DNA from 3 places in the Cellulomonas sp. Marseille-Q8402 genome. Region 3 is predicted to be linked to each of the others. Evidence: riboswitches for the same ligand, from Rfam matches in the RefSeq annotation. Region 3 holds a riboswitch; each other region holds the start of a gene.
What was found. A riboswitch is a leader RNA that binds a small molecule or an ion and turns the genes downstream of it on or off. The one in region 3 is predicted to bind S-adenosylmethionine.
Positions count from the first base shown of each region.

Region 1: linked by a shared signal. The riboswitch ahead of ACWPWW_RS08900 (DUF1737 domain-containing protein) and the one ahead of ACWPWW_RS01565 (ABC transporter substrate-binding protein) in region 3 are both predicted to bind S-adenosylmethionine.
Region 2: linked by a shared signal. The riboswitch ahead of ACWPWW_RS11195 (methylenetetrahydrofolate reductase) and the one ahead of ACWPWW_RS01565 (ABC transporter substrate-binding protein) in region 3 are both predicted to bind S-adenosylmethionine.

Region 1 is NZ_CBCPLX010000001.1:1,931,615-1,938,882, reverse strand. Features, by position in the region: gene ACWPWW_RS08925 (invasin domain 3-containing protein) at 1-454, shown strand, start outside; gene ACWPWW_RS08920 (hypothetical protein) at 681-1,373, shown strand; gene ACWPWW_RS08915 (hypothetical protein) at 1,422-1,880, shown strand; gene ACWPWW_RS08910 (O-succinylhomoserine sulfhydrylase) at 1,911-3,176, opposite strand; gene ACWPWW_RS08905 (rhodanese-like domain-containing protein) at 3,173-3,598, opposite strand; partial or broken gene ACWPWW_RS08900 (DUF1737 domain-containing protein) at 3,616-3,804, opposite strand; SAM riboswitch class I at 3,811-3,919, opposite strand; SAM riboswitch class IV at 4,017-4,132, shown strand; gene ACWPWW_RS08895 (aminotransferase class V-fold PLP-dependent enzyme) at 4,180-5,565, shown strand; gene ACWPWW_RS08890 (pentapeptide repeat-containing protein) at 5,627-6,250, opposite strand; gene ACWPWW_RS08885 (hypothetical protein) at 6,326-6,745, shown strand; gene ACWPWW_RS08880 (hypothetical protein) at 6,738-7,025, shown strand; gene ACWPWW_RS08875 (MaoC family dehydratase) at 7,046-7,268, opposite strand, start outside.
Region 2 is NZ_CBCPLX010000002.1:19,697-26,964, reverse strand. Features, by position in the region: gene metE (5-methyltetrahydropteroyltriglutamate--homocysteine S-methyltransferase) at 1-2,212, opposite strand, end outside; partial or broken gene ACWPWW_RS11195 (methylenetetrahydrofolate reductase) at 2,277-2,693, opposite strand; SAM riboswitch class I at 2,881-2,976, opposite strand; gene ACWPWW_RS11190 (SMP-30/gluconolactonase/LRE family protein) at 3,102-4,091, shown strand; gene ACWPWW_RS11185 (DNA-3-methyladenine glycosylase I) at 4,113-4,775, opposite strand; gene ACWPWW_RS11180 (MFS transporter) at 5,044-6,429, shown strand; gene hrpA (ATP-dependent RNA helicase HrpA) at 6,533-7,268, opposite strand, start outside.
Region 3 is NZ_CBCPLX010000001.1:333,148-340,415, reverse strand. Features, by position in the region: gene ACWPWW_RS01580 (dipeptide ABC transporter ATP-binding protein) at 1-334, opposite strand, end outside; gene ACWPWW_RS01575 (ABC transporter permease) at 331-1,269, opposite strand; gene ACWPWW_RS01570 (ABC transporter permease) at 1,266-2,228, opposite strand; gene ACWPWW_RS01565 (ABC transporter substrate-binding protein) at 2,228-3,862, opposite strand; SAM riboswitch class IV at 3,942-4,056, opposite strand; gene ACWPWW_RS01560 (LLM class flavin-dependent oxidoreductase) at 4,162-5,262, opposite strand; gene ACWPWW_RS01555 (LLM class flavin-dependent oxidoreductase) at 5,272-6,387, opposite strand; gene ACWPWW_RS01550 (rhodanese-like domain-containing protein) at 6,420-6,779, opposite strand; gene ACWPWW_RS01545 (LLM class flavin-dependent oxidoreductase) at 6,792-7,268, opposite strand, start outside.

The sequences.
Region 1 (7,268 bases), 1.6 Mb from region 3:
CTACGAGGTGGACCTGACCGCGACGACGGCGGGCGTCGCGACCGTCAGCGCGACCGTCGACGGGGTGACGGTCGGCGCGACCGCCACGGTCGAGTTCCTCGACGAGGTGGGCCCGGAGCCCGAGCCCGAGCCGGAGCCGGAGCCCGAGCCGGAGCCGGAGCCGCAGCCCGAGCCCGAGCCCCAGCCGGAGCCGCAGCCCGAGCCCCAGCCGGAGCCGCAGCCCGAGCCGCAGCCGCAGCCGCAGCCGCAGCCCGAGCCCAGCCCCGAGCCGAGCGGGCCCGGCGTGGGTGACGGCGACGGCACGGGCGGCGTCACGGATCCGGACGGCGACCCGGCACCGGAGAAGGCTCCGTCGCTCGCGGTGACCGGGGCCGGGGTGGCTGCCCTGGCGGCCCTCGCCGTGCTCTGCCTCGGGGTCGGCGTGCTCGCCCGGCGGGCAGGCCGCGTCCACTGAGGGCACGGTCCCGCCGTGCGACCACCCGCCACGTGGTCGCACGGCGGAACCGCTCCGGACACGCGTGCCCGGCATCCGGACACCCGGTGACGCGGGCCGGGGCGCGCGGGCTATCGTGCTCGCGTGTTCCTGACCCGGGTGTGTTGTCGCTGAGCTGACGACCTCGCGCGCCCGCGGCCCGACGGCCCTCGCTGCGCACCCGCCTCGTCCCGAGGACCACATCCGCATGGCTGCTCAGCCTGTCCTGGACCGCGCGCTCGCGGTCGCCACCCGTCACGTGCCCTCCGCCCGCGTCGCGCTGCGCCGGGCCGCCCGCAGGTCCACGTCTCCGGCCGCACCCGCATCGCTCGTCGCCGAGCCTGCGGCAAGCACGGAGCCGGGATCGCACCCGCCCCGCTCCCGGCTCGTCGAGGCCGCACCGGTCGCCGCCGTGCGACCGCTCGGCCCGGCCCCGGTCGTGCACGTCCGCACGCCGGCGTACGGCGTGCGGACGGTCGAGGCGCGGCCCGGCTCGGAAGCGGCGATCACGGTCGCCGCGCGCACGGCGGACGTCATCCGGCTCGGCTTCTCGGCGGCGGTGCCGTCGATCGGGGCACTGGCCCGGGTCACCGCTCTCGTCGAGGACGCGCTCGCGGAGGCCGGGCGCGACCGCGCCGAGGTGCGGGTGCTGCTCGACCTCGAGGTGGTGCTGGCGGACGACGAGCGCTCCGCCCGCCGCAAGCGCTCGCAGCTCGAGTACCTGGACGCGCTCGCCGGCCTGAGCTGGGCGCCGGCGGACACGCGGGTCGTGACGACCGCGGGCCGGTTGCTGGCCGAGGTCGTGGAGGTCGCCCGGCGCGCGGGCGTCGACGGCGTCGTGCTGCACCCGCTGGCCGGTGGCGCGGCGGTGGAGGAGGAGCTGCACGCGCTGGTCGCGTGACGGCGCCGGGTGGCGTGCGCGCCTCGTGCCCTGGGTACCGTGTCGGCCATGACGAGGCTGTGGCAGTGGGCGGTGCTGGGCGCGGTGCTGCCCGCGGTGTGGCTGGTGGCGATGGTGTGGGTGCAGTCCGACCCGCAGTACCGCGCCGGGTTCCTGGGCTACGCCCTGCTGATGTACGTGATCGCGGTGATCCCCGCCGTCGTGCTGTTCACGCTGCTCGGCGCGCTCGTGCTGACGGTCGCCCGGCGGCTGCCGGCACGGGGTGACGCGCGCCGGGGCCGGGCTTTGGCGGTCGCCGTCGTCGGGTGCGCCGTCGTGACCACGGTGGTCGGCGCGCTCCTCGCCTCCGGGGGCGGCGTGGCGGTCACGTTCGCGCCCGAGGTGCTCGGGTGGTCGGCGCTGGTGGTCGGGCTGCCGCTGACGGCGTGCGCGGCCGCGGCGTGGAGCCGCTGGCGTCCGGACCCGGCGGACGCGGTGCCGAGCGCGCCGGGCGGTGCGCAGGCCTGACGCGGTCCGCGACCGCCCGGCGCGGGCGGGTCAGGCGCGCAGGGCGGAGAGCGCCTGGTCCAGGTCGTCGCGCAGGTCCGCGACGTCCTCGAGGCCCACGGACAGCCGCACCGTCGACTCCGCGATGCCGACGGCCGCGCGACCGGCGGGCCCGAGCTTGCGGTGCGTCGTCGTCGCGGGGTGCGTGACCAGCGACTTGGCGTCGCCGAGGTTGTTCGAGATGTCGATGACGCGCAGGGCGTCCAGCACCGCGAACGTCGACTTCTTCGCGACGTCGGGCGTGGCGCCGTCCGGCACCCGCAGGTCGACGGTCACCACGGTGCCGCCGCCGTCCTGCTGCGCGAGCGCCAGCGCGTGCTGCGGGTGCGACGGGAGGTACGGGTACCGGACCTGCGCCACCGCCGGGTGCTGCTCCAGCCAGCCGGCCAGGGTCAGCGCCGAGGCCGTCTGGTGCCGGACGCGCAGGGACAGCGTCTCCAGCCCCTTGAGCAGCACCCACGCGTTGAACGCGGACAACGACGGCCCGGTGTTCCGGATCAGGGTCTGCACCGGGCCGTGCACGAACGCGTCGGAGCCGAGGATCGCCCCGCCGAGCACGCGCCCCTGCCCGTCGATGTGCTTGGTCGCCGAGTACACGACGACGTCGGCGCCGAGCAGCAGCGGGCGGGACAGCACGGGGGTGGCGAACACGTTGTCGACCACGACGACCGCGCCGGCGGCGTGCGCGAGGCGGCTGACCGTGGCGATGTCGACCAGGTCCTGCATCGGGTTGGACGGCGTCTCGAAGAACACGACGTCCGCCGGGGTCGCCAGCGCCTCCTCCCACTGCGACGGGACGTGGCCGTCGACGTAGTCGGTGCGCACCCCCCACTTCGCGAGGATCTCGTCGAAGATCACCACGGACGACCCGAACAGCGCCCGCGCCGCGACGACGCGCGACCCGGAGCGGACCAGCGCGGCGAGGGCGGTGAACACCGCGGACATGCCGGACGCGGTGGCGTAGCAGGCCTCGGCGCCCTCGAGCAGGCGCAGCCGCTCCTCGAACGTCGACACCGTCGGGTTGCCGTACCGCGAGTAGAGGAACCGGTCGGCCTCGCCCGCGAACGCCGCCTCGGCGTCCGCGGCGTGGGCGTAGACGTAGCCCTGGGTGAGGAACAGCGCCTCGGACGTCTCCTGGAACGGCGTGCGCACGCTGCCGCCGCGGACGGCGAGCGTGTCCGGGCGCAGCCCCTCCAGCGGCAGGCGGTCGTCGCGCCAGGCCGCCGGGCCGGGAGCCGTCCCGGCGTCGCCGCTCACGCCTCGCGCCAGGGCAGGCCGGCGGCGCGCCAGCCCCAGTGCCCGCGCTGCCCGTCGGGGCCGACGTCGCCCTCGAACCCGCTCAGCACGTTGTACGCCGGGCCCAGGCCGGCGGCGGTGACGGTGCTGGCCGCGGCGACCGAGCGCACACCCGACCGGCACAGGAACACGACCGGGCGCGGGTCGTCGGCCGTCACGCCGGCGTCCGCGAGCTCGTCGAGGAACCGCGGGTTGGGGCGGCCGAACCCGTCCGTCCACTGCACGAAGGCCGTGCGGCCCTCGCCGGCGTCCGCGGTGTCGGGCACGCCGACCGACTGCCACTCGCCCTCGGTCCGGACGTCCACCAGGACGACGCGGTCGTCGGACAGCAGCAGGTCCCAGGCCTCCTGCGGGGTGAGGTCACCCGCGTAGGGCGCGCTCACAGCGGACGCACCTGGGCGCTGCCGGAGGTCGCGGCCGGCAGGACCAGGGCCTGCGCCACCACCACCCGCTGCCCGTCGAAGGTCGCGGCGGGGCTGCCGTGCAGCTCGTAGCCCTCGGCCAGCGCCGCGCTCACCCGCTCGCAGAACGTGCGGTCGTCCGGCCCGGTGAGCAGGCGGTAGCGCAGGCGGTCGTCGGTGTCGGTCATGCGTGTCCTCCATCGGTTCTGGCGGAAGCACCCTCGGCCGGGCCCGGCAACTGCCCAGGTCCGCGGGTTGCTGCGGCGTCGTCGAGCCAGATCTCTCAGCCGCTCTGGATGGTGCGGCGATGCTACGCCATCACCGCCGCGGCGCGGTTCACCCGGACCGGTCCGTGGACCGCGGTTGACACGTCCGCGGCGGCCGTCCCATCCTCGACGCAGGTCATGAGCGCCAGCGTCAAGCCCCGGCTCGCTGGCCGGCAACCCTCCCTCCGCGGCGGGGTGCCCCGGGTGACGACCTGGTCGACCGCCGTTCGGCGGCCGGCAAGCGCGGGGTCGCCCGGTCCGTGACGGGCTCCCCACCGATCGTTCGGGGGTACTCCCATGTCCGTCACCGGAACCACCTCGTGTGCACCGGCCCAGACCGCTCTCCTGCCCGTCGTCGGCGGCGACACGCCCGTCCCGCTGGTCGACGGCCGGTCCGTGCCGTACGCCAACCTCGACTACGCGGCGTCCGCACCCGCGCTCGAGCAGGTCGCCGCCCGCGTCGTCGAGGTGCTGCCGCTGTACGCGTCCGTGCACCGCGGCGCCGGGTACCTGTCGCAGGTGTCCACCGCGCTGTACGAGGCGTCGCGGGCCGCGGTCGCGCGGTTCGTCGGGGCACGCGCGGACGACGTCACCGTCATCACGCGCAACACCACCGACGCGCTCAACCTGCTGGCCGGCTGCGTGCCGGACGGCGGCCGGGTCCTGGTCCTCGACGTCGAGCACCACGCCAACCTGCTGCCCTGGGTCCGCTCCGTGCGCGGGTCCGGCCGGACGGCGACGATCCTGCCCGCCGCGCCGACCGTGGCCGCGACGCTGACGGCGCTGCGCGACGAGCTCGCCCGGCAGCCGTACGCCCTGGTCACGGTCACCGGCGCGTCCAACGTCACCGGGGAGGCGCTGCCGATCGCCTCCGTGGTCGCGCTGGCGCAGGAGGCCGGTGCGCGGGTGGCGGTCGACGGCGCGCAGCTGCTGCCGCACCGGGCGTTCTCGCTCGCGGCCAGCGGCGTCGACTACGTCGCGTTCTCCGGCCACAAGACGTACGCCCCGTTCGGCGCGGGTGCCCTGATCGGCCGGCGCGACTGGCTGGACACGGGCACCCCGTACCTCGCGGGTGGCGGCGCGGTGCGCGACGTCCGCACCGACCGGACGCTCTGGCAGCCCGCGCCGGCCCGGCACGAGGGCGGCTCGCCCAACGTGCTCGGCGCGGTGGCGCTCGCCGAGGCGTGCGACACCCTGGCCGCACTGCCGGCCGGTGCGCTCGCCGCGCACGAGCAGGCGCTGCGGGACCGCCTCGTCGCCGGGCTCGCGGACGTCCCCGGTGCGCGCGTGCTGCGGCTGTGGTCGGACTCCAGCGACCCGGTCGGCGTCGTCGCGTTCACCGTGGGCGACCACGACGCCGGGCTGGTGGCGGCGTACCTGTCCGCCGAGCACGGCATCGGCGTGCGCGACGGGCGGTTCTGCGCGCACCCGCTGCTGGCGCGGGTCGGCGTCTCCGGCGGCGCGATCCGCGCCTCGGTCGGCGTCGGCACCACGGCCGAGACGGTCGACCGGCTGCTCGCGGGCCTGCGGGCGTTCGTCACCGACGGCCCGCGCGCCGCGTACGAGGTCGTCGACGGCTGCTGGACCGTGGCGGGGGACACCCGCCCGCGGCCGGCGGTGTCGGGCATCGACACCATCGCCGCGACCGCCGCCGCCGCGTGCGGTCCGGCCGTGGAGGACTGAGGCCTCCCCGCAGACGCGGTCCGGGTCGGCCCGAGCGGGGGGCAGGCCGGCCCGGACCGCCTCAGCGCACCGTCACGCCGAGGTGCGCGGCGAGCGCCCCCGCCAGCTCCAGCAGCTGCTGGTTGCTGATCGTCGCGCCCTTCAGCCCCGCCGTGCCGTCGAGCCCGGCGAGGTCCGCGCCACGCAGGTCGACCTCCCGCAGCTGGGCCCGCGTGACGTCCAGCCGGCCGATCCGGCAGCCCTCGAACCGGACGCGCGCGGCCTTCACGCCCGCCAGGTCCAGGTCCCCGATGGTGCAGCCGACCAGCCGCACGTCCTGCACCCGCGAGTCCCGCAGGTTGAGGTAGTCGATCTTGCCGCCCTCGACGGTCACCCGGTCCCACGAGCCGCCGAACGCCTCCAGCGCGCCGAACCGGCAGTCGCGCAGCGTCACGTCCCGCCACGTCCCGGACCGGGCGCGGAACGTGCCGGCGCGGCAGTCCGCCAGCGTGGTGTCCACCAGGTGCGCGTGGTCGACCGTCGCGCCGTCGAGGTCGCAGCCCCGCAGCAGGCACTCGATGAACCGGCTGCTCTCGGCGTCGACCCCCGCCAGGTCGTGGCCGTCGAGCAGGAGGCGGTCGTAGTCGCCCTCCGGCTCGAGCGGTCCGGCGTAGAGCTCCAGCGTGTCCTCGGGCGGGGTGGTCATGGGACCAGGGTGGCATCCCGGATCGAGCCTGTGGACGACGGCCGCCGGCGGTCCGCGCCGCCGTAGCGTGCTGGCATGGAGATGCGGGACGTCATCGCAGCGGGTGCGCACTCGGCCGGCCCGGCCGAGTGGGTGGGTGCGTTCCTGCTGTCGCCCGGCGCAGCCGCGGTCGCGGCGGTCGTCGCCGCGGTGCTCGCGCTGACGGCGGCCCGGTCGCGGATCCGCGCGGACGTCACGATGGCCCGCGAGGAGCGACGGCGGGCCGAGGCCTCGATCGCGCAGGCGAGGGCTGCGCAGGTCGAGGACCGCGACTTCGCCCACTGGTGGGACGCGTACCGCTGGGCCGTCGAGCGCGCCGACGACGACCGGCGGCAGGACGTGGCTCCGGTGATGTCGGCGCTGGGGCGTGCGGCAACCACCCCTGTGACCGTCGCGCTCGCGGCGATAGCGTGGCCCGGGGGGTCCGAGGACGAGCAGGAGCACCGACATGACTGACCGGACCGACATCACCAGGCGGCCCACGAGGCCGAGCGGACGCGCGGCGCGCCGGCAGGCGCTCGCCGAGGAGGACGCACGGGACGAGGCCCTCTGGCGCCTCGAGCTCAGCCGCTTCGAGCCCCGGACCGGCGGGCACGACGACGCCCGGCGCGCGCGGGAGCGCGAGCAGGAGTTCATCCGGCTCTCGCTGGAGTCCGCCCGGTACTGGCACGAGGAGCACAAGCGCCTCACGCGCGGCGGGCTGGTGCAGCAGATGTGGCGGTCGCTGTTCACCTGACGCGCGTACGCCGGCACACCTCACACCAGCGGTCGCACCGCCGCCGACAGGTGCAGCTTCCCCCGCTTCCCGTCCCACGCCACGACCGTCCACCCGCTCCCGTCCTCGCCACGTCCCACCCGCACCGCGGGCGACGAGGGCAGCAGCACCGGTGCCGCGAACTCCACGTCCCACGTGTACGCCTCACCGCGCCGGGCGCCGACGTCGGCCAGCGCCCGCGCGGCGGTGTACATGCCGTGCGCG
Region 2 (7,268 bases), on a different contig from region 3:
CACGCAGGGCCAGCGCCACCTGGTTCGCGGTGTCGGCCAGCGGCTGGTCGTCGCGCACGAACGACCAGGCGAGGATCGTCACCGGGCCGGTGAGCATGCCCTTGACGGGCTTCGCCGTGAGCGACTGCGTGTACGTGGTCCACGGCACCGTGATCGGCGCGGGGCGCGAGACGTCGCCCCAGAGGATCGACGGGCGGGTGCAGCGGGAGCCGTACGACTGCACCCAGCCGTGCTGCGTGACCGCGAACCCGTCGAGGTTCTCGGCGAAGTACTGGACCATGTCGTTGCGCTCGGGCTCGCCGTGCACCAGGACGTCCAGGCCGATCTCCTCCTGCAGCGCGACGACGCGGCGGATCTCCGCCTTCATCTCGTCCTCGTACTGCGCGGCGGTGAGCTCGCCACGGCCGAACGCCGCGCGGGCCACCCGGATCTCCGGCGTCTGCGGGAACGACCCGATGGTCGTCGTCGGCAGCACCGGCAGCTGCAGGCGCTCGGCCTGCGCGGCGGCTCGGTCGGCGAACGCACCGCGCCGGAACGCCTCGGACGACAGACCCGCCAGGCGCTCGCGGACCTCGGGCCGGACGACACCCGCGGCCTCGGCGCGGGACCGGCGCGCGTCGGCCGCGGCCAGCAGCTCGGCGTGCACGGCCTCGCGGCCCTCGGTCAGGCCCGTGGCCAGCGTGACGACCTCGGCCGTCTTCTGGTCGGCGAACGCGAGCCAGGAGCGCAGCGTCGGGTCCAGCTGCGTCTCGTCCTCGACGTCGTGCGGCACGTGGAAGAGCGAGGTCGACGTGCCGATGGACACCTGGCGGGCACCCAGCCCCTCCAGGCCCTCGAGGGCACCGAGCGCCGCGTCGAGGTCGGCGCGCCAGATGTTGTGCCCGTCGACGACGCCGCCGACCAGCACCTTGCCCTCCAGGCCGGGTACCGGGCCGGCCGGGGCGGCGCCCCGGACCAGGTCGAGCGCCAGGCCCTCGACGTCCGTGCCCGCCAGCACGGGGAGCGCGTCGCGCAGGTCGCCGTACGGCGCGGCGACCAGGATCGCGGGCCGCTCGGCGGCGGGCAGCTCGGTCGCGAGCACCCGGTAGGCCTCGGCCGCGGCGCCGAGCAGCCGGTCGGCCGGGACGCCGGTCGAGTCGGACACCAGGGCCGGCTCGTCCAGCTGCACCCACGTCGCGCCGGCGCGGGCCAGGTCGCGCAGCAGCTCGGCGTACACCGGCAGCACGTCGGCCAGGCGGTCGATGGGCAGGAAGCCCTCGGGGGCGTCCTCGGTCGGCTTGGCGAGCGCCAGGAACGTCACCGGACCGACCAGCACCGGCCGGGTGAGCACGCCGTCGGCCAGCCCCTCGGCCAGCTCGCGGACCGGACGGTCGCTCGCGTACCGGAAGGTCGTCGCGGGGCCGATCTCCGGCACCAGGTAGTGGTAGTTCGAGTCGAACCACTTGGTCATCTCGAGCGGCAGGTCGTCCCCGCGGCCGCGGGCGACCGTGGAGTAGCCGGCGAGGTCGAGGCCGCCGTCGGCGGTGGTCAGGTCGGCGAACCGCTCCGGGACCGCGCCGAGGACGGCCGCGGCGTCGAGCACGTGGTCGTAGAACGAGAACGCGCTCGGGATCGCGGGCAGCGTGGTGTCCAGGCCGAGCCCGGCCAGACGGGTGCGGGTACGGCGGCGCAGGTCCGCGGCGGTCGCCTCGACCTCCTCGGCGCTCGCGCGCCCGGCCCAGAACGCCTCCAGGGCCTTCTTGAGCTCGCGGCGCGGCCCGATCCGGGGGGAGCCCAGGACGGTGGCGGCGGGGAACGGGTGGGTCTGGTGCTCGGTCATCTCTCGCCTCGGCCTGGTGGGGACAGGGGTCAGGGTGGTCGTGGGGGCCGGTTCGACGCGGCTGTGGGCGGTGGGGCCGTCTCCGCCCAGGCCGGCACCGGCGAGCAGGTCCAGCGCGGGACCGTGGGTGTTGAACGTGTACAGGTGCACGCCGGGCGCGCCGCCGTCCAGCACCGCGTGCACCAGGTCGACGCCGAGCCGGGTGCCGGCCCGGTGCCGCCGGGCGACGTCCGCGGGGTCGTCCGGGTCGAACGCGTCCAGGCGCGCCAGCACGTCCGCGGGGACCGGGACGCCGGTCGCCTGCTGGACGCGGCGCAGGCGGGCCGGGTCGGTCATCGGGATGATCCCCGGGACGATGGGGATGGTCACCCCCGCGTCGCGGGCCAGCGTCACCAGGCTCGGCGTACGACCCGGCGTCGTAGAACACCTGCGTGATCGCGAAGTCCGCACCGGCCTGCTGCTTGGCCAGCAGCGCCTCGACGTCCTGCTGCAGCGTGCCGCCCGAGCCGGCGTTGCCGCGAGGGAACGCGGCCACCGCGACGGACAGCGGCCGGGAGGCGGCGCGCACCGCCTGCGCCGGGCTCGACGCGCACCGGCGCCGCTCGATCTCCCGGAGCAGGCCCACGAGCGCGCTCGCGGTCGGCAGGCCGTCGGGGTGCGGCTCCCACGAGTGGTCGGCCGGCGGGTCGCCCCGCAGCGCGAGGAACGAGCGGACGCCCTCGTCCAGGAACTCCTCGATCGTGTCGGCCAGGTCCTCGCGCGAGGTCCCGACGCAGGTCAGGTGCGCGATCGGCGTCAGCGACGTCTCGCGCAGCAGCCGCCGGACCAGCGCGCGCGTCGTGCGGCGGGTGCTGCCCGAGGCGCCGTAGGTCACGGACACGAAGTCCGGGCGCGCCGAGGCCAGGCTCCTGCACCGTCGCCCACAGGCGCGGGGCGGCGTCCGGGTTCCGCGGCGGGAACAGGCTCGAACGACACCGTCGGGCGGTCGACCGCGCCGAGGCCGTCCGCGACCACGTCGCCGTGGCCCGGGTGCAGGGGTACGCCGGTACTGCTCATCGTCGCCTCCATCGAACCTGGCGGAAGCACCCACACCCTCCACGCGGAGGGGGTTGCTGCGACGTCGACGAGCCAGGTCTCTCGGTCGCTCTGGATGGTGCGGCAACCCTAGGACGCGTGCGGGTGGGCGTCCAGTGCCCCTGACGCGTCACGTTCTCGTGGCCCGGATCACACCGGCGGGCGCGCGCCCGTGCGGGTCCGGCGGCCCCGTGCGAGGCTGCGGGAGGTGAGCCCTCGTGACCTGCGCCGCGTCCCCCGCCCCGCCGACCGCGACCGCCTGGACGTGCGCGACCTCGTCGCCGACGCCGCCACGGGCGCGCAGGCCTGCTCGGAGAGCACCGCGCGCAGGCTCGGGGAGCGGCCGGTCTGGGACGCGCGGTCGTCCGCGCTGGTGTGGGTCGACATCGACGGCCGCGCCGTGCACCGCTGGGCCGACGGCGACCCCGCCCGGGACACCGTGCTCAGCACCACCTCACCGGTGGGCGTCGCGTGGCCGACCTCCTCGGGCGGGCTGCTGCTCGCCACGGCCGACGGCCTCGCGGTGCACGACGGCACCCGGCTCGGCCCGCTGACCCGGCCCGAGGACATGCCCGACGACTACCGGTTCAACGACGGCGGCTGCGACCCGGCGGGGCGGTTCTGGGTCTCGACCCTGCCGCGGAGCGGGTCCGCAGGTGACGGCGTCGTGCTCCGGGTGGTCGGCGGACCGGGCGGGCTCGAGGTCGACACCGCCCTCACCGGCGTCGCGCTGGGCAACGGGATCGCGTGGAGCCCGGACGGCAGCGTGCTCTACCTGACCGACACGGACGCGAAGGTCGTCCACCGGCTCCCCTACGACGTCGCGGCCGGGACGGCGGGGGAGCCGGAGCCCTTCCTCGCGTTCAGGCCCGACGGGCCCGGCCCCGACGGCACCGCGGTCGACGCCGAGGGCGGGCTGTGGATCGCCACGTACGGCGGCGGGCACGTGCTCCGGTTCGCGGCCGACGGGACGCCGCGGGGTGCGTACGCGGTGCCGGTGCCCGACGTGACCTGCCCGGGGTTCGGGCCGGCGGGGTCGGGGGCGCTGTACGTCACGACGGCGTCGAGCGGCGGGTCGTGGACCGGCGGCGACGCTCTGCCGGGGCCGGCGTCCGCCGAGGAGGAGCGGGGCGGGGCGGTGTTCCGGGTCGACGTGGACGTGGACGGGTCGCCGGTGCGGGAGTTCGCGGACGGGTGAGGTCGCGGTGCGCGCGTGGCCTCAGGCGCGCGCCAGCACCACCGGGCAGTCCGCGAGGTGGTCGTCGACCATCCCGCACGCCTGCATCGCGGCGTACGCCGTCGTCGGGCCGACGAACCGGAACCCGAGCGACTTCAGCTCCTTGGCGAGGGCGACCGACTCCGGCGTCGTCGCCGGCACGTCCGCGAAGGTCCGGGCGCGCGCTCGGTCCGCCGCCGGGGTCGCGTACGCCCAGAACAGCGCGTCGAGCGTCCGGCCCTGGGCGTGCAGGTCCAGCAGCGCCCGGGCGTTCGCGATGGTCGCCGTGATCTTGGCGCGGTTCCGGATGATCCCGGCGTCGGCCATCAGGCGCTCGACGTCGTGCTCGTCGTACGCGGCGACCACGGCGGGGTCGAAGCCGGCGAAGGCCTCCCGGAAGGCCTCGCGCTTGCGCAGCACGGTGATCCACGCCAGCCCCGACTGGAAGGCCTCGAGCGTGACCCGCTCGTAGAGGGAGCGCTCGCCGTGCACGGGCACGCCCCACTCCTCGTCGTGGTACCGCTCGTAGAGGGGGTCGCCGTCGCCGAAGCACCGGCGGCCGGCCGGGCGTGCGCCCGCGGTCGCGGCGGTCACGGGGTGCTGGACCTGGTTCTCCACCGGCGGTGCCGGCTCGGCGGGGTCCCCGGGTGCGTCGGTGCTCGTCATGGCGGCCACTCTGCCGCAGCCGTCCGACAGCCGGCCGGCTGCGTCCACCACCCACCCGGGCTCGTGACCTGGGGACGCCGTCCCAGCGGTACCACGATGTGGACGTGGGTTGTCTACCTCGTGAGACGGCGTAAGGTCGCCGGTGCGCTGGAGCACCGCGTGCGTCACCCGAGCCGGCCTGCGAGCCGACCCGGGACCACCGACGGTGGTCCCGTGCCCACAGGCCTCCCCGAGGCCTTCGCAGCCCGTCGAACCGGAGTCGTCCCGCATGTCAGCCACCGCCGTGTCCACCACCGAGCCGGCCGCACCCAAGCCGCTGAACTCGCCCTCGCGGGTCATCGCCGCGAGCCTCGTGGGCACCACCATCGAGTTCTACGACTTCTACGTGTACGCGACGGCCGCGGTCCTCGTGTTCCCGCACCTGTTCTTCCCGTCGGCCAACGAGACGACCGCCCTGCTCGCGTCCTTCGCGGTGTTCGGCGCCGCGATGGTCGCCCGCCCGATCGGTGCCATCTTCTTCGGCCACCTCGGGGACCGCCGCGGGCGCAAGACCACGCTGGTCTACTCGCTGCTGACGATGGGTGTCGCGACGTTCCTCATCGGCGTCCTGCCGACGGTGGACCAGATCGGCGTGACGGCGGCGGTGCTGCTGCTGATCCTGCGGCTGGCGCAGGGCTTCGCGCTCGGCGGCGAGTGGTCCGGCGCGGCGCTCGTGGCCACGGAGAACGCGCCCGCGGGCAAGCGCGCCTGGTACGGCACGTTCCCGCAGCTCGGCGCGCCGCTCGGCTTCATCATCGCCAACGGCATCTTCCTGATCATCAACGGCGTGCTCGGCCAGGGCTCGGACGCCTTCATGTCCTGGGGCTGGCGCGTGCCGTTCCTGTTCTCGGCCGTCATGGTGATCATCGGCCTGTGGGTCCGGCTCAAGCTGGTCGAGTCGGAGGCGTTCACCGCCGCCGAGAAGAAGGGCCGGATCACCAAGATCCCGCTCGGCACGACCCTGAAGTTCCACTGGCGCGCGACCCTGCTCGGCACGTTCATCATGCTGGCGACGTACGTGCTGTTCTACCTGATGACCAACTTCACGCTGACCTACGGCACCCGTGCGGCCGCCCCGGAGAACGGCGACCCCGGCGGCCTCGGCATCCCGTACGTGCACTTCGTGCTGATGCAGATCCTCGGCGTGGTGTTCTTCGGCATCTTCACGCTGATCGCCGGCCCGCTGGCGGACCGGATCGGCCGCCGGAAGCTGCTGATCGGCGTGACGTCCCTGATCGTCCTGTTCGGCCTGTCGTTCCCGTTGTTCCTGACCCTCCGGGACGACCTGCTGTTCTCCGGCGCGATGGTGCAGGCGTTCCTGGTGCTCGGCTTCATGCTGATGGGTGCGACGTTCGGCCCGATGGGCGCGCTGCTGCCCGAGCTCTTCCCGACCAACGTCCGGTACACGGGCTCGGCCATCGCCTACAACGTGTCGTCGATCCTCGGCGCCGCGCTCGCGCCGATCGTGGCCCTCGCGCTGTGGGCCGCGGCCGACGGCAGCACCTGGCTGGTCGGCGTGTACCTGTCCGGCGCCGGCGTCCTCACGCTGATCGCGCTGGTCCTCACCCGCGAGACGAAGGACCAGGACTACTCCCGCGCGTCCCACGAGGGCTGAGCGAGCACTCCACCCGCGAGGTCGTCACTCCTCGCCGAGGTCGTCACGTCTGCCGGACGACCTCGTGCACGAGTGACGACCTCGCGGCGTGCTGGCCGCCGGGCTAGGCCAGCGACGACAGCGTCTTGCGGATGCGCTTCTCGCTGACGGGCACCGGGGTGCCGAGCTGCTGCGCGAACAGGCTGACGCGCAGCTCCTCCAGCAGCCAGCGGACCTCGTCGAGCGTCGCCAGGTCGGCGGGCACGGGGGTCCGGCTCGTGACGCGGGCGCGGGTCTGGCCGAGCAGCTGCTCCAGGTCGTGCACCTGCCACGCGAGCTGCTCGTCGCGGGTCGGGTTGGCCCCGGCCTTGTCGAGCCGGTGCGCGGCGGCCCGCAGGTAGCGGGACAGCTGCGGCAGCCGCTCGGCGCCGGTCTCCGAGACGAACCCGTCGTGCACGAGCCGGCTCGCCTGCTCCTGGACGTCCCGGACGGCGCCGAGCAGCGCGAGCGAGCGGGTGCCGCGCACGGCGGCGTCCAGGTCCCGCGCGGCGGCGAGGACGGTGACCAGGTCGCCGACGACGGCGTGCACGGCGTCCTCGAGCCCGGCCCGGACCGCGGTGCGGGCGTCGGCGTACGTGTCGGCGGTGCGCACGGTCGTCGCCGGCCGGCCCGCGAGGTGGGCGGCGAGCAGCCGGTCGACGGCCGCGAGCTGGACGTCGGCGACCAGGGCGTCGGTGCTCGGGTACGGGCTGGCGGCGAGCGTGAGCGCCTGGGTGCCGGTCCAGCGGCTGGTGATCCGGCCCGCGGGCAGGCCGACGTCGAGCAGGAGCAGGCGCCGGAGGCCCGCCCGGTGCCGCACG
Region 3 (7,268 bases):
GGTTCAGCGAGACGGTGGGGTCCTGCGGGACGAGGCCGACCTCGCGCCCGCGGACGGCCTGCCACTCGCGTTCCGTGAGGTCGGAGACGTCGCGGCCCGCCAGGCGGATGGTGCCGCCGGTGACCGCGCCGCCGCGGGACAGCAGGTGCAGCGCGGCGTGCGCGGTGGTGCTCTTGCCGGAGCCGGACTCGCCGACCAGGGCGACGACCTCCCCGGGGCGGAGCGTGAGGTCGACGCCGCGCACCGCGCGGTAGGTGCCGCCGTCGGCGCGGTAGCCGACCTCCAGGCCGGTGATCTCGAGCACGGGTGCTCCGTCGTGCTGCTGCTGGGTCACTGGTCCTCTCCCGTCGTCTCGAGGGCGCGCGCGACGCGGTTGGCGGCCAGCACCACGGCGACGATGACGAGCCCGGGCAGGGTGGTCAGCCACCAGGCGGTGGCGAGGAAGTCGCGGCCGCCGGAGACCAGCGACCCCCACTCCGGTGTGGGCGGCGGTGTGCCGTACCCGAGGAAGCTCAGCGCGGACACCGCCAGGACGGCCCCGCCGAACTCGAGCGCGATCAGGGCGAGCACCGGGCCGGAGGAGTTCGGCAGCACGTGCCGGCCGAGCACGGCGTACCAGCGCAGCCCGGAGCCGCGCGCGGCCTCGACGTACACCGACGTGGACGTGCGCAGCACCTCGGCGCGCATCACCCGGGCGAACGTGGCCACCGCGCCGATGCCGACCGCGACGGCGATCTTGGTCGACCCGGTGCCCAGGGCCGTGATGATCGCCAGGGACAGCAGGATGCTCGGCACCGCGAGGAGCACGTCGACCAGCCGGCCGACGACGTCGTCCACCCAGCCGCGCAGGAACCCGGCCAGCAGGCCGAGCAGCGAGCCGACCACCAGGCCGACCAGCACGGCCAGCGCGGTGGTGCGCAGCGAGAGGGACGCGCCGTGCACCACGCGGGTCAGCACGTCCCGGCCGAGGTGGTCCGTGCCGAACAGGTGCGCGGCCGACGGGGGCAGCAGCCGGTCGGCCGGCACGCCGGTCAGCGGGTCGCCCGGGGCGAACACCCCCGGGGCGGCGGCCCACGCGGCGACCAGCAGCAGCACCAGGCCGGCGAGCACCAGGCCGGGCCGGCGCAGGAGGTAGCGGCCGGCACGGACGGCCCAGGGGCCCGCGGCCCGCGCGCCGCGCACCCGGCCGTGCCGGATGATCGCGCGGGCGTCCTGGCGGTCGGCGACCTCGATCGCGTCCGGGTGCGTGGGCGTGGTGGTCGTGGTCATGCGGGCACCGCCTGACGGCCGGCGACCCGGGTCTCGATCCGCGGGTCGAGGAGCGGGTAGAGCAGGTCGACGAGCAGCGTCGTGACCACGAACACCAGCGCCGAGAGCGTGACGATCGCGAGCACCACGGGCACGTCCTGGGTGTTGACGGACTGCACGGTGAGCCGCCCGAGCCCGACCCGGGAGAACACGGTCTCGGTCACCACGGCGCCGCCGAGCAGCGCGCCGACCATGACGCCGAGCATCGTGAACGCGGGGATCGCCGCGTTCCGCAGCGCGTGCCCGAGGTGCACCCGCAGGCGGCCGGCGCCCTTGGCCCGGGCGGTCTCGACGTACGGCTCGCCGAGCGTGCCCCGCAGGCTCCGGGACAGCACCTGCGCGAGCTGGGCGCCGGGCGGGACGGCCAGCGTGACGGCGGGGAGCACCAGGCTCTGCCAGCCCGCGTTCCCGATGGCGGGCAGCAGGCCGGCGCGGAACGAGATCCACTGCAGCAGCACCAGGCCGACGAAGAACGTCGGCAGCGCGACGCCTAGCGGCGGCAGCGCGGACAGCACCTGCCGCAGCGCGCGGCTGCGCGGCAGCACGCTCGCGACCGCCAGGGCCGTGCCGCCGAGCACCGCAAGCAGCAGCGCGGCGCCGGTGAGCTTCAGCGTCTCGGGCAGCGCCTGCGCGACGAGCGACCCGGCGGGGGCGCCCGACTGGTACGACGCGCCGAAGTCGAGCCGCACCGCGCGCCCGAGGGCGTCGCCGTACTGCACGAGCAGCGGCCGGTCCAGGCCGTACTGGGCGCGCAGGTCGTCGAGCAGCGCCGGGTCGACGTCCTGCACCTCGCCGCCCGCGCCGGCCGCGAGGGCGGCCGGGTCGCTGGGCAGCAGGTACAGCACGAAGAACGCGATGGTGAACGCCGCCCAGAGCACGAACAGGCCCTGGGCGGCGCGCCGCAGGAGGTAGCGGCTCATCAGCTCGCGTCGACCCAGGCGTCGTAGAAGTCGAGCCGGCTCGACCCCTCGAACGTGAGGCCGTGCACGTGGTCGGCGGCCGCGATGGTCGTCGACAGCTCGTACACGGGGATCGCGTGGCCCTGCTCGATCAGCAGACGGGACGCCTCGGCGATCAGCTCGCCCCGCTCGGCCGGGTCGGTGGCGGCCGCCGACCGGTCGAGCAGGTCGTCGACCTCGGACGGCGCGCGCTTGTTGATGTTGCGGGCGTTCGCGGAGAACACCAGGCGCAGGACGTCCGGGTCGGACCGGGTCAGGTTGTAGTAGTCGAAGTCGAAGTCGCCGTCGGCCTTGATGGCCGTCGACTCCGCGATCTCGACGTGCTGCAGCTGCAGGTCGACGCCGATCTGCCGCAGCTGCTGCTGCACCAGCTCGAGCGGCGCGGGGTCCTGCCAGAACGTCACCGTGGTGGACAGCTTCTGGCCGTCCTTCTCCCGGATGCCGTCGTCCCCGAGCTCCCAGCCCGCGTCCTCGAGCACCTGCTCGGCGCCGTCGGGGTCGTAGGCGAGGTCGTCCGCGAGCGACTCGAACAGCGGCGTGGAGTGGGACAGGACGCCGGTCGCCGCCTGGTCGCGCTCGGTGAGGACCGTGTCGACGATCTGCTGGCGGTCGATGCCCTTCGAGATCGCGACGCGCACGGCCTCGTCGGACGCGAGGGCGCTCGACTCGTTGGGGAACAGCTGGTACGCGACGCCCGGGTTGGCGCGCTGCTCGAGCCAGAACCCGTTGCCGTCGAACTGCGGCTGGTCCACCGCGGCGATCGCGGCGGTCGCGTCGATCTGCCCGGACTGCAGGCTGCCCGCGCGGACCGAGGACTCGGGGATCACCTGGAACGTCACCGTGTCGAGGTACGCCGCACCGGTGTGGTCGTTGGCCTCGGAGCCCCACGCGTAGCCGGGGACCCGGGTGAGGACGACCTCCTGGTCGGGCGTGTAGGAGTCGACGGCGAACGGTCCGGAGCCGACGTAGTCCCCGGCGCAGCGCTCCTCGGGCGTGAGCTCCGCCGACGCGGGCGACAGCAGGCCGAGCGAGAACGTCGAGCTGGCTTGGAGGAACTGCGCGCTGGGCGCCGCGAAGTCGACGGTCACGGTGTGCGGGTCGACGACCGTCGTGCCCTCGTAGCCGACCAGGTACTGCGAACCGAGCGACGCGGTGGCGCCGAGGGCGACGATCGCGTCGAAGTTGGTCTTGACCGACGCGGCGTCGATCGGGGTGCCGTCGGCGAACGTCGCGTCGTCCCGCAGGTGGAAGGTGTAGCTCGACGCGTCGTCGCTGACCTCCCAGCTCTCGGCGAGCCACGGCACGATGTCGCCGGACTCCGGGTCCTGCGCCGTCAGCGAGGCGACGGTCTGCCGGGCGACGGCGATGGCGTCGTTGTTGCCGACCTGCTGCGGGTCGATGCAGCGGGAGTCGACGGTGATCGCGAACCGCAGGTCGCCGCCCTCCACGGGCGCGGCCGAGGCGCCGGCGTCGCCGTCGGGCGCGGTGCCCGTGCCGCCGGTGCCGCCGGAGCACGCCGCGAGCAGCAGGGCCGAGGTCGTCAGGACGGCTGCCGTGCTCGAGCGGGTGGTCCGCCGGCGGGGGGATGTGGTCATGCTGAGCTCCTGGTCATCACCGGCGGGGGGCGGGGGTGGGCGCAGGTCGCCGGGCGCGCTGGGGCGCTGGCGGCGTCCGTCGCCGTGCTTACCCGTCCCGCGGTCGCGGTCGGGTCAGGTCGTCCCCGGAGCCCCCCGTCCCGTCGAAGGGTTGCTGGTCAGCGAGCCGGGCCTTGGTGCTGACGCTCGTCACCTGGGGGTGAGGGAACCCGCGGCGGCGGGCCGGGTCAAGGAACCGCCGCGGGTTCTCACATGCCGGATCGGGGTGTCCGGCAGGGTTCGTGCTGGGTCGTGCAGGGTCAGGGTGCCGCCGTGAACCCGGCCGCCCGGCGCGGGTCAGCCTCGGTCCACAGGTCGGACTTCACCTCGGCGCGCACCAGCGGTACGACCTCCTCGGCGAACCGGCGCAGCACGTCCTCCTGCTCCGCCGGGTCCAGCAGGTGGTTCACCGAGACCGACTGCAGCGCGTGCCCGTAGGACGCGTGGTAGTCGAGGATCTTCTCGGCCACACGCTCGGGCGACCCGACGAGGGCGGGGCCGCGCTCGACGGCGTCCTCCAGGGTGCGGAAGCTCGGCGCCCTGCCGACCGCGTCCGCGCCGTACCCGCGCCGCGCCGCCGCGTCCACCTGCCCCTGGTACAGCGGCCGGTACTGGGCGACGGCGGCCTCCGTGGTGTCGGCGAGGAACAGCCCGCCGGACCCGGAGCCGACGTACGCCGCGGCCGGGTCGTGCCCGTGCGCGGCGTACTGCTCGCGGTAGTGGTCGATCAGCACCTGGTAGTTCTCCCGGGGCTGCAGCGCGTTCGCGGTGACGATCGGGTCGCCCCACCGCGCCGCCAGCTCCACGGCGAACCGGGACGTCGCCGAGCCGTGCCAGATCCGGAACGGCCCGGCGTACGGCCGCGGCAGCGTGGTGGCGTGCTCCAGGCGGTGCCGGTGCCGGCCCTCCCAGGTCACGTCCTCGGCGGACAGCAGCAGCCGGAGCAGCTCGTAGTTCTCCTCGAGGTACTCGTACTGCTTGTCGATGTCGAGGCCGAGCAGCGGGTACTGCAGCACCTCGTTCCCCTTGCCGATGACGATCTCGAGCCGCCCGCGGGACAGCTGGTCGACCGTCGCCAGGTCCTCGGCCACGCGCACGGGGTCGAGCAGCGACAGGACGGTCACGCCCGTCGACAGCAGGATCCGGCTGGTCGACGCCGCGATCGCGCCGAGGATGACGGTGGGCGCCGAGGACAGGACGTCCCCGGCGTGCCGCTCCCCCACGGCGAACGAGTCGAAGCCGAGCTCCTCGGCCAGGACGGCGTGCCGGACGGTCCGCGCGAGGCGGTCGGCCGGCGGCACCGCCGCACCCGTCACCGGGTGCGGCGGGTTGAACACGATGTCGAGCAGCTGGAAGCGCACCGTGGCCTCTCAGGCGGCGGCCGCGGCGGCGGCCTCGCGGTCGCGCGCGGCGACGCCCTCCCGCACCAGCGGGATGACGTAGCGGCCGAAGTCCACCGCGTCGTCCAGCAGGTCGTACCCGCGGGCCGAGATGATCCGCACGCCCCGGTCGTAGTACACCAGCAGCGCCTCCGCGACCTGCTCGGGCGTGCCGACCAGCGCGTTGGAGTTGCCCGCGCCGCCGGTGGCCTTCGCGGTGGCGGTCCAGAGGACGGAGTCGAACCGGTCGCCCTGCGCCGCGATCTCGAGCAGCCGCTGCGAGCCGGCGTTCTCCGGCGCGTCGACCGGGTGCCGCTTGCTCAGCACGCCCCCGAGCGCGGCCTTGCGCGCCTCGATGGCGTCGAGCACCCGGTGCGCCTTCTCCCACGCGAGCGCCTCGGTCGGGGCGATGATCGGGCGGAACGCGGCGTGGATCCGCGGCGGCGTCTCGCGCCCGGCCGCAGCGGCCTCGGCGTGCACCCGGTCGATCTGCTCCTGCGTCCGGTCGAGCGGCTCGCCCCAGACGGCGTAGATGTCGGCCTCCGCCGCGCCGACCCGGAACGCGGCGTCCGAGGACCCGCCGAACGAGATGGTCGGCACGTGCCCGTCGACGGGCTGGGTGTCGAGGTGGAAGTCGTCGAAGGCGTAGAACCGGCCGTGGTGGTCGAACGCCTCGGTGCTGGTCCACGCCTGCTTGACGATCTGGATGTACTCCTGGGTGCGGGCGTAGCGCTGGTCCTTGGTGAGCGTGTCGCCCTCGCGGCCCTGCTCGTGGTCGTTGCCGCCGGTGATGAAGTGCACGGACAGCCGGCCGCCGGACAGCTGGTCCAGCGTGGCGAACGTCTTGGCGGCGTACGTCGGGTAGGACACGTTCGGCCGGTGCGCGAGCAGCAGCTCGATCGACTGCAGGCGGGACGCGGTGTACGCGGCCAGCGCGGCGGGCTCCGGCCCGGACGACCCGTACGCGAACAGCACGCGGGTCCAGCCGTTGTCCTCGTGGGCGCGGACGATCCGCTCCAGGTAGGCGGGGTCGAACGGGCGGGTGGTGGCGGCGCGGGTCTCGGAGGCGTCGTTCGTGGTCGCGATGCCGAGGAACTCGACGGGCATCGGGGGACTCCTTCTCTCGAGGGCGGGTGGGGTCAGACCGCGTCGGCGACGGGTGCGGCGGGCTCGGCCGCCGGCAGGCCCGCGGCCTTCCAGGCCGGGAAGCCGCCGTCGACGTGGGACACGGTGTAGCCGCGGGCCGCGAGCTCCTCGGCGACCGGGCGCGAGCCCGCCTCCGAGCCGCACACGACGACGACGGGCGTGTCGATCGAGATCACCGGCGCGCCGGCCGGCCCGAAGAGGGCGTCGAGGTCGGTGCGGTCGGCGAGCGTCGCGCCGGGGATGTCCCCGTGGGCGCCGCGGCCGCCGGCCGAGCGGACGTCGATCAGGAAGGCGCCGTGCGCGACCTCGGCGGCGGCCTCGACGGGGGGTGCGAGACGAGGGGTGCGGGACATGGTGCGTCTCCTTCAGCTGACGAGGGTCGGGACGGCGGTCGCCGCCCGGTCGGGTGCGGCGCCGGCGGGGCGGCGCCAGGCCTCGGCGAGCAGCGCGAACGAGCGGCGCGCGTCGGCGGGGTCGTGCGTGGCGGTGGTGAGCAGGAGCTCGTCGGCACCGGTGACGCGCTGCAGCGTCTCCAGCCGGGCCACGACGGTCTCCGGGTCCCCGACGACGCGGGTGTCGACGCGGTCGGCGACCACGGCGCGCTCGTCGGCGTCGCGCTCCGCCCACGGCACCGCGTCCCCGGGCCGCGGGTAGGCGATGGCCCCGGCAGCGCCGCGGCGGATCGACAGGACCCAGTCGGCGAACGGCGTCGCGAGCTCGCGGGCCCGCTCCGGGGTCTCCGCGACCAGCACGTCGGCCGACACCACCACGTAGGGCTCGGCGAGCACGCCCGGCCGGAACGCCGCGCGGTAGGCGGCGATCGTGTCGAGCGTCGTCGCCGG